3 regions of the Gottfriedia sp. ABJ_BB2_2 genome follow, and region 2 is predicted to be linked to each of the others. Evidence: riboswitches for the same ligand, from Rfam matches in the RefSeq annotation. Region 2 holds a riboswitch; each other region holds the start of a gene.
The links. Region 2 has a riboswitch for S-adenosylmethionine ahead of mtnW (2,3-diketo-5-methylthiopentyl-1-phosphate enolase). Riboswitches for the same ligand answer to the same signal wherever they lie in the genome.
Positions count from the first base shown of each region.

Region 1: it holds a riboswitch for S-adenosylmethionine, as region 2 does, so the genes downstream of both, metK (methionine adenosyltransferase) here and mtnW (2,3-diketo-5-methylthiopentyl-1-phosphate enolase) in region 2, are expected to answer to the same signal.
Region 3: it holds a riboswitch for S-adenosylmethionine, as region 2 does, so the genes downstream of both, ACX6U0_RS17220 (methionine ABC transporter ATP-binding protein) here and mtnW (2,3-diketo-5-methylthiopentyl-1-phosphate enolase) in region 2, are expected to answer to the same signal.

Region 1 is NZ_JBVFKR010000006.1:30,284-34,573, reverse strand. It holds gene ACX6U0_RS14265 (cysteine hydrolase family protein) at 1-280, opposite strand, end outside; gene metK (methionine adenosyltransferase) at 507-1,703, opposite strand; SAM riboswitch class I at 1,912-2,024, opposite strand; gene pckA (phosphoenolpyruvate carboxykinase (ATP)) at 2,346-3,932, shown strand.
Region 2 is NZ_JBVFKR010000001.1:622,769-627,058, reverse strand. It holds gene ACX6U0_RS03325 (methylthioribulose 1-phosphate dehydratase) at 1-380, opposite strand, end outside; gene ACX6U0_RS03320 (2-hydroxy-3-keto-5-methylthiopentenyl-1-phosphate phosphatase) at 377-1,030, opposite strand; gene mtnW (2,3-diketo-5-methylthiopentyl-1-phosphate enolase) at 1,035-2,255, opposite strand; SAM riboswitch class I at 2,322-2,427, opposite strand; gene ACX6U0_RS03310 (aminotransferase class I/II-fold pyridoxal phosphate-dependent enzyme) at 2,492-3,673, opposite strand; gene ACX6U0_RS03305 (carbon-nitrogen family hydrolase) at 3,810-4,290, shown strand, end outside.
Region 3 is NZ_JBVFKR010000009.1:73,723-78,012, forward strand. It holds gene gcvH (glycine cleavage system protein GcvH) at 1-1, shown strand, start outside; gene ACX6U0_RS17205 (toprim domain-containing protein) at 213-563, shown strand; gene ACX6U0_RS17210 (thioredoxin family protein) at 578-901, shown strand; gene ACX6U0_RS17215 (hypothetical protein) at 1,342-1,704, shown strand; SAM riboswitch class I at 1,768-1,878, shown strand; gene ACX6U0_RS17220 (methionine ABC transporter ATP-binding protein) at 2,015-3,028, shown strand; gene ACX6U0_RS17225 (methionine ABC transporter permease) at 3,030-3,698, shown strand; gene ACX6U0_RS17230 (MetQ/NlpA family ABC transporter substrate-binding protein) at 3,724-4,290, shown strand, end outside.

The sequences.
Region 1 (4,290 bases), on a different contig from region 2:
TCGTCTCGTAAAAAGAATCACAAGTTCTTTTTTGGACAACGATATCAGTTGAACGTGGTTCAATTCTCGGATGGATTTCCCAAGTAGATAAACCTTCTTTATATTCAGAGTCGTCCTCGGTATGCTGAATATAAACAATCGGCATTTTTGCTTCTCTTGCTTTTTCAACCAAACTAGTAATGTTATCTAGTACTTTTTCTTCATTATGTAACTTAAAATCAGGGTAAGTAAACATTGCATTTTGAACATCCACGACTAATAATGCTGTTCGATCATTCATTTTACAATAATAAGGAGTACATTCCCCTTATTACATTCACCTCCGTCCTTCATTTTTATCACGTTAGTGCTGAAAATAATACACAATCATATCATCTTACATAATCATACTTTTTGAAAGAAAAATTTAAAAAAGATAAATGACAATAAGCATTTATTCGATAAAATAATCCCAAAATAAAAAAGAGACTGTAACAGCTAATGCTGTATACAGTCTCTTTTAAACATTAAAGACCAGCTTCAGTTTTTAAAGCTTCTGCTTTATCAGTACGTTCCCAAGGAAGGTCGATATCTGTACGGCCGAAGTGACCATAAGCAGCAGTTTGTTTGTAAATTGGACGACGAAGGTCAAGCATTTTGATAATTCCTGCTGGACGTAAGTCAAAGTTATTGCGAATAACTTCTACAAGTTTTTCTTCTGAAACTTTACCTGTACCAAAAGTATCAATTGCAATAGATACTGGTTTCGCAACACCAATTGCGTATGCTAATTGAACTTCAGCTTTATCAGCTAATCCAGCAGCTACGATGTTTTTCGCAACGTAACGTGCAGCATAAGCAGCAGAACGGTCAACCTTCGTTGCATCTTTACCAGAGAATGCTCCACCACCGTGACGAGCATATCCACCGTAAGTATCAACGATGATTTTACGACCTGTTAATCCTGCATCCCCTTGAGGTCCACCGATTACGAAACGGCCTGTTGGGTTGATAAAGAATTTTGTATTTTCATCGATTAACTCAGCTGGTACAACTGGTTTAATAACAAGTTCTTTAATATCATTTTCGATTTGTTCTTGAGTTGCTTCTGGACCATGTTGTGTTGATACAACAATTGCATCAATACGAACTGGTTTGTTGTTTTCATCATACTCAACTGTTACTTGAGTTTTTCCATCTGGACGTAAGTATGAAACTGTTTCGTTCTTTCTTACTTCAGTTAGACGACGTGCGATTTTATGAGATAAAGAAATTGGAAGTGGCATTAATTCAGGTGTTTCGTTTACAGCAAAACCGAACATTAAACCTTGGTCTCCAGCTCCGATTGCTTCGATTTCTTCATCTGACATGCTTCCTTCACGTGCTTCTAATGCTTGGTCTACACCTAAAGCAATATCAGCTGATTGCTCATCGATAGAAGTTAATACTGCACATGTATCTGCATCAAATCCGTATTTAGCTCGGTCATAACCGATTTCACGGATTGTTTCGCGAACAATTTTTGGGATATCTACATAAGTAGAAGTTGTGATTTCACCTGCAACAAGTACTAAACCTGTTGTAACTGAAGTTTCCGCTGCTACACGAGCATTTGGATCATTAGCTAAAATTGCATCAAGAATTGAATCTGAAATTTGGTCACAGATTTTATCTGGATGTCCTTCTGTAACTGATTCTGAAGTAAATAAACGACGTTGTGACATTGAGTCCCCTCCTAAATTGAATTGACGGATCTCTTTTTTCTCAACATAAGATTAGAAAAATGTTTTCCTATATCTTATGTTTCCCATTTAAGATAAAGATAACTCAGTGTAAATTACGAAATTGCCATCTGTATTTAAGTTTTGAGCAAAAAAAAAGCCTTCCTCTTATCCATATTGCTTGAGGAAAGGTTTAGTTATTTGCCTTTCGCTCTTATCGTCCAAGACAATAAATTGCCTTGCATCAGGTTCAGCACCTTTCACTTAAAGTGAGGTTGCTGGGCTTCGTAGGGCCTGTATCCCTCCACCTACTCGGGATAAGAGAGTATCCGTATGAAAAGTATCATATTAAAAATTAACTTTCTTGTCAACAATTTTCATCATTCTTTAGACACATTTCAACATCTATAAAAAATCAGCACATGCTTTACATTCATTCCTATTAAATGGGAAATACCTAATAATATCTTTCATACAGGCTAATTTACTCCTTTAAGTATACTGTTTTACTCATTTTAAAATTTTTAATAATTTCGTTACACATTTTTCCAACTAATAGTATACACTATTAAAATAAATGTGTTATACTATTTAACGAGATACCTACATGGCAGACAAATTATATTTAAAGGATGGTATTAGTATATGAAGACAGTTGATGTAAATATTGAATTGAATGAATTACTTTCAAGTAATCACATGTATAACCAACTTAGCGTTTCTGAGCTAGTTGAAAAAGTTCTAACAAGACAAGAAGGTATTCTAACGTCAACGGGAGCAGTTAGTGTATCAACGGGAAAATATACTGGCCGTTCACCAAAAGATAAATTTATTGTTAATGAAGCATCTGTAGAAAACTTAATTGATTGGGGAAAAGTAAATCAGCCAATCTCTTCAGATGTATTTGAAAAATTATATAGTAAAGTACTTACTTACTTAAAAGATAGAAACGAATTATTCCAGTTTAAAGGATTTGCTGGTGCAGATACTGGATATCGTTTACCAATCCAAGTTATTAATGAATTTGCATGGCATAATTTATTTGCACACCAGTTATTTATCCGCCCTACTGAAGAAGAATTACTTACACATCAAACTGAATTTACGATTGTTTCTGCTCCAACATTTAAAGCTGATCCAGTTGTTGATGGTACAAACTCAGAAGCATTCGTTATTATTTCATTTGAAAAACGTATTATTCTAATCGGTGGTACTGAATATGCGGGAGAAATGAAAAAATCAATTTTCTCAATTATGAACTTCCTATTACCACAAAAAAATGTATTACCTATGCATTGCTCAGCTAATGTTGGTAATGAAGGTGATGTTGCATTATTCTTCGGGCTTTCTGGTACTGGTAAAACAACATTATCAGCAGACGCAGACCGTAAATTAATCGGTGATGATGAGCATGGTTGGTCAGACAATGGTGTTTTCAATATCGAAGGTGGATGCTATGCAAAATGTATTAATTTAACATTTGAAAAAGAGCCACAAATTTTCTCAGCGATTAAATTTGGTACAGTTCTAGAAAACGTAGTCGTAAATCCTGACGGACGTTTAGCAGATTATGACGATACATCATTAACAGAAAATACACGTGCAGCATACCCAATGCAAGCAATTCAAAATATTGTTGAGCCAAGTGTTGCTGGACACCCACATACAATTATCTTTTTAACTGCTGATGCTTTCGGAGTATTACCTCCAATCAGTAAATTAACGAAAGAACAAGCTATGTACCATTTCTTAAGTGGATTTACTAGTAAATTAGCTGGTACAGAACGTGGGGTTACATCACCACAAGTAACTTTCTCAACTTGTTTCGGTTCACCGTTTTTACCGCTTCCAGCTGTAGAATACGCGAAAATGCTTGGTGAAAAAATCGAAAAACATAATGTAAATGTATTCTTAGTAAACACTGGCTGGACTGGTGGAGAATATGGAGTAGGTAAACGTATGAATCTTTCTTATACAAGAGCAATGGTACACGCTGCACTTGAAGGAGATTTAAATTACGTTGAAACTACTCAGGATGAATTTTTCGGTCTTGCAATTCCTCAACACGTTCCAGGAGTGCCTGATCAAGTATTAGTTCCATCAACAACTTGGGAAGACAAGTCAGCATACGAAATCAAAGCGCTTGAATTAGTAAATAAATTCAAGGAAAACTTTAAAAAGTTCGAAGGCTTTGATGCTCAACTTGCTGAGCTTGGCGGTCCTATAAAATAATTTTAACATTGAAAGGTCTTCTAATCGAAGACCTTTTTTTGTGATGATTAAGTTTAATCTGTTATTGAAGCGTGTTGAATTCCGCTCCAGGTGCTCGCTTTCCATGGGGCGTGAGCTGAGCCTCCTCGGCGCACAGGAAGTGGTTCTTTCATGATCACAGTTTTAGTATGTCTTCCTTTTTACGCGCCTGTGGGGTCTCAGCATTCCCGCATTTCCCATAGGAGTCGAGCACCTTCCTCTCCATTCAACCTCTTAAAATAATATTCTTATTAAGGAATTAGTTAAATGAATAATAACATTTTATCTAAAGGCCAGTTTAAAGAAGTGTGTTGAATTCCGCTTCAGGTGCTCGCTTTCC
Region 2 (4,290 bases):
AAAGCTTTGATAATTTCAATTCCTGAAAAAGATAAGTTTGTTTTTGCAGGAAAGTCCTTTGTGATTAGATTGTTTGCTATAGTATGAACATGCAAAACACAAGTCGCATTCGTGTGCAAATAGATTAACCGATGTAAGATACTTTCGGCAGACGGTTTTTTCGTTTCATCCCAAATGGATTGATCAAATTCGTTTACAAGTAAAAAGTCATCATCCGTATGTTTGGTTTTATCTTTACCACTTGTCGTAACTAAGAAATTTAATGGAGCATCATTTACTTTAATTGATAAATTGCCACTCGTACCTAAAAACCAATCTCTTTTTGCTAGAGTTTGTTTTATGTCGCGAATTTCATCGTAACGTTTGAAAAATTCCTTCAAACTAAAACCTCCTTGTTTAACGCCCTTTGAATATCATGAAAATTTGTAAACGGAATATAAGGTAGACTTAATTCCTTACATTTTTCAATTAAGAAGTCTCTTGCAAAAATTAAGTTCGCCTTTTTAGCAATTTGTAAATCGGTAATAGAATCACCTATAACAATAATGAAATCATCCGAACTACTAAACTTTCTCATAACTGAAGGCTTACACATACCACAATCATTTGAACAATGTTCATCACAAGAATGGTCCCAATGAATGATTACATTTTCGCTCGAAAAATCAGTTCGATTACATAACACATCAGAAGAGGGGAGGAAGTCTTCTAAAATTGGATGGACAAAAAAGTCTAGACCCCCACTAACAACTTTTAAATCATAGTCGTTTTGTTTTACAAATTGGATAAAATCTTGAAAACCCTCTCTAATCTTAGTGCTTTGTATAACAAACCTCGTCATTTCATCTTTTTTTGATGAAGGAATGGTAGAAAACATTTTTTCTACACCTTCACGAATCGAAATTTTTCCACTTAAAACATCTGATGTTAAGACTTTTGCTGATGGTGAAGCGAATTTTTTGATTAAAGTTACGATGTTATCGCCTTCTGTAATGGTTCCATCAAAGTCACAAAATATTTTTATTGCCATTCTTTTACCCCCATAGTTGCAAAGCCTTTTGAAGTGATGTGTCTTTAAGTGCATATTCATTTAAATTAATGCCAGAAAGTGTTGCCGTAATGGCTTCTCTAAATGCATTTCCTCCGCCAATCGGACCATCTGGGTGTCCATGAATTCCACCACCAGCATTAATAACTTGGTCAATTCCAAAATCTTGAATTAATTTAGGAACTAAGCCTGGATGAATACCAGCGGATGGAACCGGGAAGGTTTCTTTTAAACCATTTTGTATTGTCAGATTTTCTGCGATCTTTAAAGCAGTTTCTTTTTGTAAAGCAACAGACCCATATGGAGAAGGGAATAAGCTAAAGTCTGCTCCAGCAACACGTAATAATTTCCCTAATAATAAACCGGCATCAATTCCGTAAATAGGGGAAGCACTGAATGCTCCCGATACAGCAGGATGTGCCATGATTGGTACTTGAATTGATGGATCCTCTGCTAAACTTTGTAATACATCAATGCCATAAGAAAAAACATTTAATAAAAATACATCAGCGCCAGCTTCTGCAGCTTGTTTTGCTTTTTCTTTTAATTCGTATGTACGACCAGTTAAATTGACTGCGTATAAGGTTTTATGACCAGTTTTTTCATACACTTGCTGTAAGATTTTTTTTCCTTGCGTAACTCGTTCAGTTAACGAAGTCACTGTATCAAATAATATTTCGTCGTCTTTAATTAGATCTACTCCACCAAGTGCTTGTTTTTTTAATTCCTCTGAGATGTATTGAATATCTCTACCAATCACTGATTTGAAAATACTCATCAATAGCGGACGATCATACACATTAACTTTTTCTCTAATGCCGCTAATCCCAAACTTTGGTCCAGGAAATTGCTTTAAAACATCATCAGTAAAATTCAAGTCAACTAATTTAATTTCACCATCAAGTGATAATTTTCCAAAAACAGTTGTTAAAATTGCTGGAATATCCAATGAAAAATTTAAACTAGGATAATAGATTTCTATTAAGCCTTTCGCTGGTCTGTGACCAAAGTATTCGGCGATATTGTCCTCACATTCGACTTCACGAATTGAAAGTACTTTCCCTTTATGTTTTTGTAATTGAATTTGATCATTTTGAGGCAAAGATGTCCAAGAGCCAACTGTTAAGCCAAGTGCAATGGACTCTGCTTTTTTTTCTAAATGATGATTTTTATCATAAACCTGGTAAGTTGCAATTACACCACTCATTTCATGACCTCCTTGATAATTTGTGAATAAAAACAAAAAACCTCTCACAAGGAGAGGTATACCTACACCTTATCTGTCAGCAAAATGCTGCGAGAATTAGCACCGTGCTATATAATATAGCCGGTTGCCGGGTTTCATCGGGCTCGGTCCCTCCACCTACTCTGAATAAGTTTATATTTAATTTTGAATTTTTAACATAATCGCATTATTTCACGAACAATTGGAATTGTCAAACATTAAATGTTTAAAAATATTTCGAGATTTTTTAAACGTGAAATGGCTTCTTCTAATCTACTAGTGTCAGTTAACAGACCAACTCTTACATATCCCTCACCAAAATCACCGAAACCATTACCTGGTGCAACAGCAATATGAGCCTTTTCAAGTAATAAATCTGCAAATTCAGTTGAAGTAAATCCATTTGGTACTTTAAGCCAAGCAAAAAATGAACCAGCTGGGGCAGTTACATTCCATCCGATTTCTCGGCAGCCATTGATTAAAACATTTCTTCTTTCTTCGTAAAGGGATAATAATTCTTTAACACTTTCCTGTGATTCAGTTAATGCAGCAGCAGCTGCTTCTTGAATTGCTGGAAATAAACTAACGTAAAGATGGTCTTGTAATAAATTAATCGCTGAAACCACTTCCTTATTTCCAACGGCAAAACCGACTCGCCAACCTGCCATATTATAGGTTTTAGAAAGAGTATAAATCTCGATGCCACATTCTTTTGATCCTGGTGTTTGTAGGAAACTGATTGGTTTTTTACCATCGAAACCAAAAGCGCCATATGCGAAATCATGACAAACTGTTATTTGATTATTTTTTGCTAATTGAACCGTTTCTTCAAAAAAATCTGAAGTAGCAACTGCACCAGTAGGGTTATTAGGGTAATTAATAAATAATATTTTACTAGCGTCTAAAACTTCTTGAGGAATCAGGTTATAGTCTGGTAAAAAATGATTTTCCTCAATCAACGGTAAAGTATAAGCTACTGTTTTTGAAAGTGCAATACCTGATAAATAGTCTGGATATCCAGGGTCAGGAACTAAAATTGTATCGCCTTCATCACATAAACAAAGTGGCAACTCAACTAATCCTGCTTTTCCACCAAATAAAATGGCTACTTCTTCCTCAGGGTCAAGATCAACATCATACTCACGTTTATAAAAATCAACAATTGCTTGTTTTAAACTGCTAATTCCTCGAAATGGGGAGTATTTATGAGTATTAGGATTTTCTACTGAATTTTGTAGAGCTTTTATAATATGATTTGGTGTTGGTTGGTCTGGGTTACCTTGACCTAGATTAATAACATCATGTCCGTTTTTAATAGACTCATTTACTTTCATAACGAGTGAAGCAAAGAATTGCTTTGGTAGATTTTCTAATAATTTACTAGGTTTCAAGTTCATCACTCCAAAAAAATAGTTCAATGATTTGTATCAATACAAGTTGAAAGTTTCAAATAATGAATATTGCAATAACTTTCACCATCATATATGCTCATTTTAAAAATGTCTATAAAATTTAGAATAGGGTGAATATAAATTGATTAAGATTGCATGTATACAAACAGACATAGTTTTAGGGGATTCTACTACAAATTCCATGAAGATGAAGGGTAAAATTTTAGAGGCTATACATCAACATGCAACTGTAATCGTGTTGCCAGAACTGTGGACGACGGGATACTGTTTAGAAGAAATTACAAAGCATACAGGACAACAGGAATCTATCATTTCTGAACTTCAAACGATTGCTCGAAAGTATCAAGTGACATTCATAGGTGGCTCATTTCCAATTGAGCGTGATCATGGTGTAACAAATACATTAATCGTGATAAACAATCAAGGTGATGTAGTGAAAGAATACGACAAAGTCCATTTGTTTCAGTTGATGAACGAGCACCACTATTTACAGTCTGGTACCGAAAATGGATTGTTCAGCATTGATGGCTTAGATGTTGCTGGTTTTGTTTGTTATGATTTGCGATTTCCAGAATGGATTCAAACACATGCTGTAAATGGCGCAA
Region 3 (4,290 bases), on a different contig from region 2:
ATTATCTTTAAGAGCGTCCAATTATGGGCGCTTTTCTTAATTTATGTGTATACTGATAAATACAAAATACTTTTTTATGTTATTTTTTGTCTTGTTTTTGGGGTAGTTAATATTCCTTTCATGAAAAAAAGGAAACAACAAACGAAAATAGAATATACTATATAAATGAATTAAGCTTTAGAGTCCTTTACATTAGGTGATGCCCAGTGAATATTGAAGAACAAAGAAAAGTAATCATTGTCGAAGGTACTACTGATAAAAGAAAAATACAGTCTATAATAAAAGAACCTGTAGATATCATTTGTACAAATGGAACTGTAGGGACAACTAAATTAGATGAACTAGCGGAAATGTTAGATTTTAGAGAAATCTATGTGCTAGTTGATGCTGATGAGGCTGGAGAAAAACTGCGAAGATTATTAAAAAGAGAATTTCCTCAAGCGGAGCATTTGTATATTGACAGAAGTTATCGTGAAGTTGCAACAGCCCCAAGCCAACATTTAGCAAGTGTATTATTAGGAGCAGACATTTCTGTTTTTACAGACTATTTAAGAACAATATAAAGAGGAATATTGATATGCACCAGTGGACAAAGAATGAATTAATGCAACGTATAGAATCAAAAGAAACAACAATTTTATATATATATACCGCTATGTGTGGTACTTGCCAAGTAGCATCAAAAATGTTAGAAATCACAAATGAAATACTGCCTAACTTACCATTATCCAAGCAAAATATTAATGATCTAACACAAGAAGCTCAGCACTGGAAAATTGAAAGTGTACCTTGTTTACTTATCTTCGACAAAGGAGAAATCAAGCAAAAGATATACGCTTTCCAATCTGTTCCGTACTTACATGACTTATTAAAAAAATATAATCTATATATTAAACGATGAATATTGAGAGGGTTGAGAAGACCTCTTGGTAATAAAAAGTGACAACTAATTTACAAGTTATTAGTTGTCATTTTTTTGTTTTTAAGTTTTTTTTACTGATAGAATGTTGCTTTTAAATTTGAATTAAAACTGACAAAAGGTTATTACAACGGAAGGTGCGAGACTCCTGTGGGAAATGTGGGAAAGCTGAGACCCCACAGGCGAAGCCGAGGAGGCTCAGCTCACACCCCACGGAAAGGGAGCAACCTGGAGTTGTAATAACCTTACGCATTCTTAAAGTTTCTGAATGTACCCAACTTCTGACATATTTCTTGGGAAATAAGGTGAAAGTTGTAGAATAAAATGCATTTACCCATGGTAATTGTCGAGCGAAAAATAAAGAACATAACACCTATCTATGAGAAAATAGTTTTAAAGAATTCGGAAGAGGTGTATACGATATGGAAATTAAGGAGTGGGTTGGACAAGCTAGAAATTTATTTGTAAAAAAAGAATATTTACAAATTATTTTACCGATAGAAGATCGAATTATCGAATTAAATTGTCTTAATGAGAAGTCATATATCAAATTCAGCAAAAAAGCTCCATTTATTGAAATATTAGATCGGGCTATTCCACAGTTAAGAATAAATTTAACAAAAGATGGTTGGAAATCGTTAAATTTAGGAAGAGAACGTTTAGGTCTTTTATTAAAATTAAATGACGCTTCTTATGAGGGGAATTATCGATTATTATTACTCATTGAAACAATCTTTCAATATACGAGTGTGGAGAATGAGAAAAAACTTTTAGAAAATTGTTGACAACTTATGTCTAAGTTTGTAGAATGAAAATTACATTAAACAACCGAATATTTGATACGTTAACTCTTATCGAGAGAGGTGGAGGGACTGAGCCCTGTGAAACCCAGCAACCGTCAATGCTAGTCATTGAAATGGTGCTAATTCCTGCAAAGCAATTGCTTTGAGAGATGAGAGAAAGGCTTACTTTTTATGTTAAACCTTTCTGCTCATGCGAGTAGAAAGGTTTTTTTGTTTTTAAAGACTAAAAAAGTAAGTTCTTACAAAAAATTGAAAAGAGAGTTGTTAGAATGTTTGAGAGGAGAAATCATGAATGATTCAAATAAATAATGTAAGTAAGATATATAGGAGCAAAAAGGGCACTGTTACCGCGGTAAAGGATGTTTCATTAACAATTGAAGCAGGAGAAATCTTTGGCATGATCGGATATAGCGGTGCTGGGAAAAGTACGTTATTACGAATGCTAAACGGACTTGAAATTCCAACAGATGGTGAAGTAATCGTCAATGGGAAATCAATTACAAAGTGTTCATCAGCAGAGCTTAGAAAATCAAGACAGAAAATCGGGATGATATTCCAGCACTTTAACTTATTATGGTCTAGAACAGTTTTAGACAATATACTTTTCCCACTTGAAATTGCAAAGGTTTCAAAAAAGGAACGCGTTGAACGTGCGAAGGAATTAATTAAGCTTGTGGGCCTTGAAGGAAGAGAAAATGCATACCCTTCGGAACTAAGTGGAGGTCAAAAGCAGCGTGTTGGGATTGCAAGAGCATTAGCAAATAATCCAGATGTTTTATTATGTGATGAAGCTACTTCTGCTTTAGATCCTGAAACAACTGACTCAATACTTTCACTATTAACAAGTATTAATAAGCAACTAGGAATTACAATCGTTATGATTACACATGAAATGCATGTTATTCAAAAGGTTTGTCAGCGAGTAGCAGTAATGGAAAATGGAAGAGTCGTTGAAGAAGGACATGTAGTAGATGTGTTCACTCATCCACAACAAGAAATTACAAAGAAATTCGTAAAACAGATTAGAGGAACAGACGAAGAATTTAATCATCAAGTAATTATAGAAAGCAATGGGAATGATAAAACTTACAGGCTTACATTTAAAAATGGACAGGCTAATCAACCCCATATATCTGAAGTAGTAAAGCACTTTGATATTGAAATCAATATTTTGCAAGGAAAAATTGTTCAAACGGCTGAAGGGTCTTACGGAACACTGACTATTCAACTTGTAGGAGATTTAAATAACATCAAAGAGGCAATTTCTTACTTAGAATCAAAGCAAGTTGAAGTGGAGGTAGCGTAACATGACACAACTTTTTCCGAATGTAGATTGGGAAACAATGATCTTAGCAACACAAGAAACTTTATTTATGACAGTAATCGCAGCATTAGCTACTTTTATTTTAGGCTTAATTATCGGGTTGCTATTATTTTTAACAAGTAAAGACCAGCTTTTAGAAAACAAAGTAATCAACATGATTTTAGCTGGATTTGTAAATATATTCAGATCAATACCGTTTATTATTTTAATCATTTTATTAATTCCGTTTACAATATTTATCCTTGATTCAATGCTTGGTGCGAAAGCTGCATTACCTGCTCTTATTGTCGGAGCTGCACCATTTTATGCAAGAATGGTTGAAATTGGTTTACGTGAAATTGATAAAGGTGTAATCGAAGCAGCAAGAGCAATGGGAGCAAGTACTTTCACAATTATATTAAAAGTCCTTATTCCAGAAGCATTGCCTGCTATTATCTCAGGCTTAACTGTTACAACAATTGCAATCGTTGGTTATACAGCAATGGCAGGGGTTGTAGGTGGCGGAGGACTTGGTAACTTAGCATTTATGGAAGGTTACCAAAGGTCAAATAATGAAGTAACGTTAGTGGCAACAGTCATCATCTTAATCATTGTATTTATACTTCAATTTATTGGAGATTTAATAACAACAAAAATAGATAAAAGAGCTTAATTCAAATTTAGGGAGGAAAAAGAACATGAATTTCAAAAAGATTACAGGTTTATTAGGAGCAGGCGTATTAGCTTTATCATTAGCTGCATGTGGTAATGGAGAAAACGAAGCTGGTGGAAAAGGAAATAAAGAATTAGTAGTAGGTGCATCAAACGTACCTCACGCAGTAATCTTAGAAGAAGCAAAGCCTTTACTGAAAAAAGAAGGAATTGATTTAAAAATCGTAAAATTCCAAGACTATGTGTTACCGAATAAAGCTTTAGAATCTAAAGAATTAGATGCTAACTATTTCCAACACATTCCTTACTTAGAATCACAAATGAAAGAAAATGGATATAAATTTGAAAATGCTGGTGGTATTCATATCGAGCCAATCGGTGTTTACTCTCAAAAATATAAAAGCTTAGACGATCTACCAAAAGGTGGAACAATTATCATGAGTAGTTCAGTTGCGGATCATGGTCGTATGTTAAGCCTATTACAACAAGAAGGTTTAATTAAAATTGCAGATGGTGTAGATCCAACTGTTGCAACAATTAAAGATATTGCTGAAAACCCTAAAAACTTAAAATTCAGAGCTGACGTTGAAGCT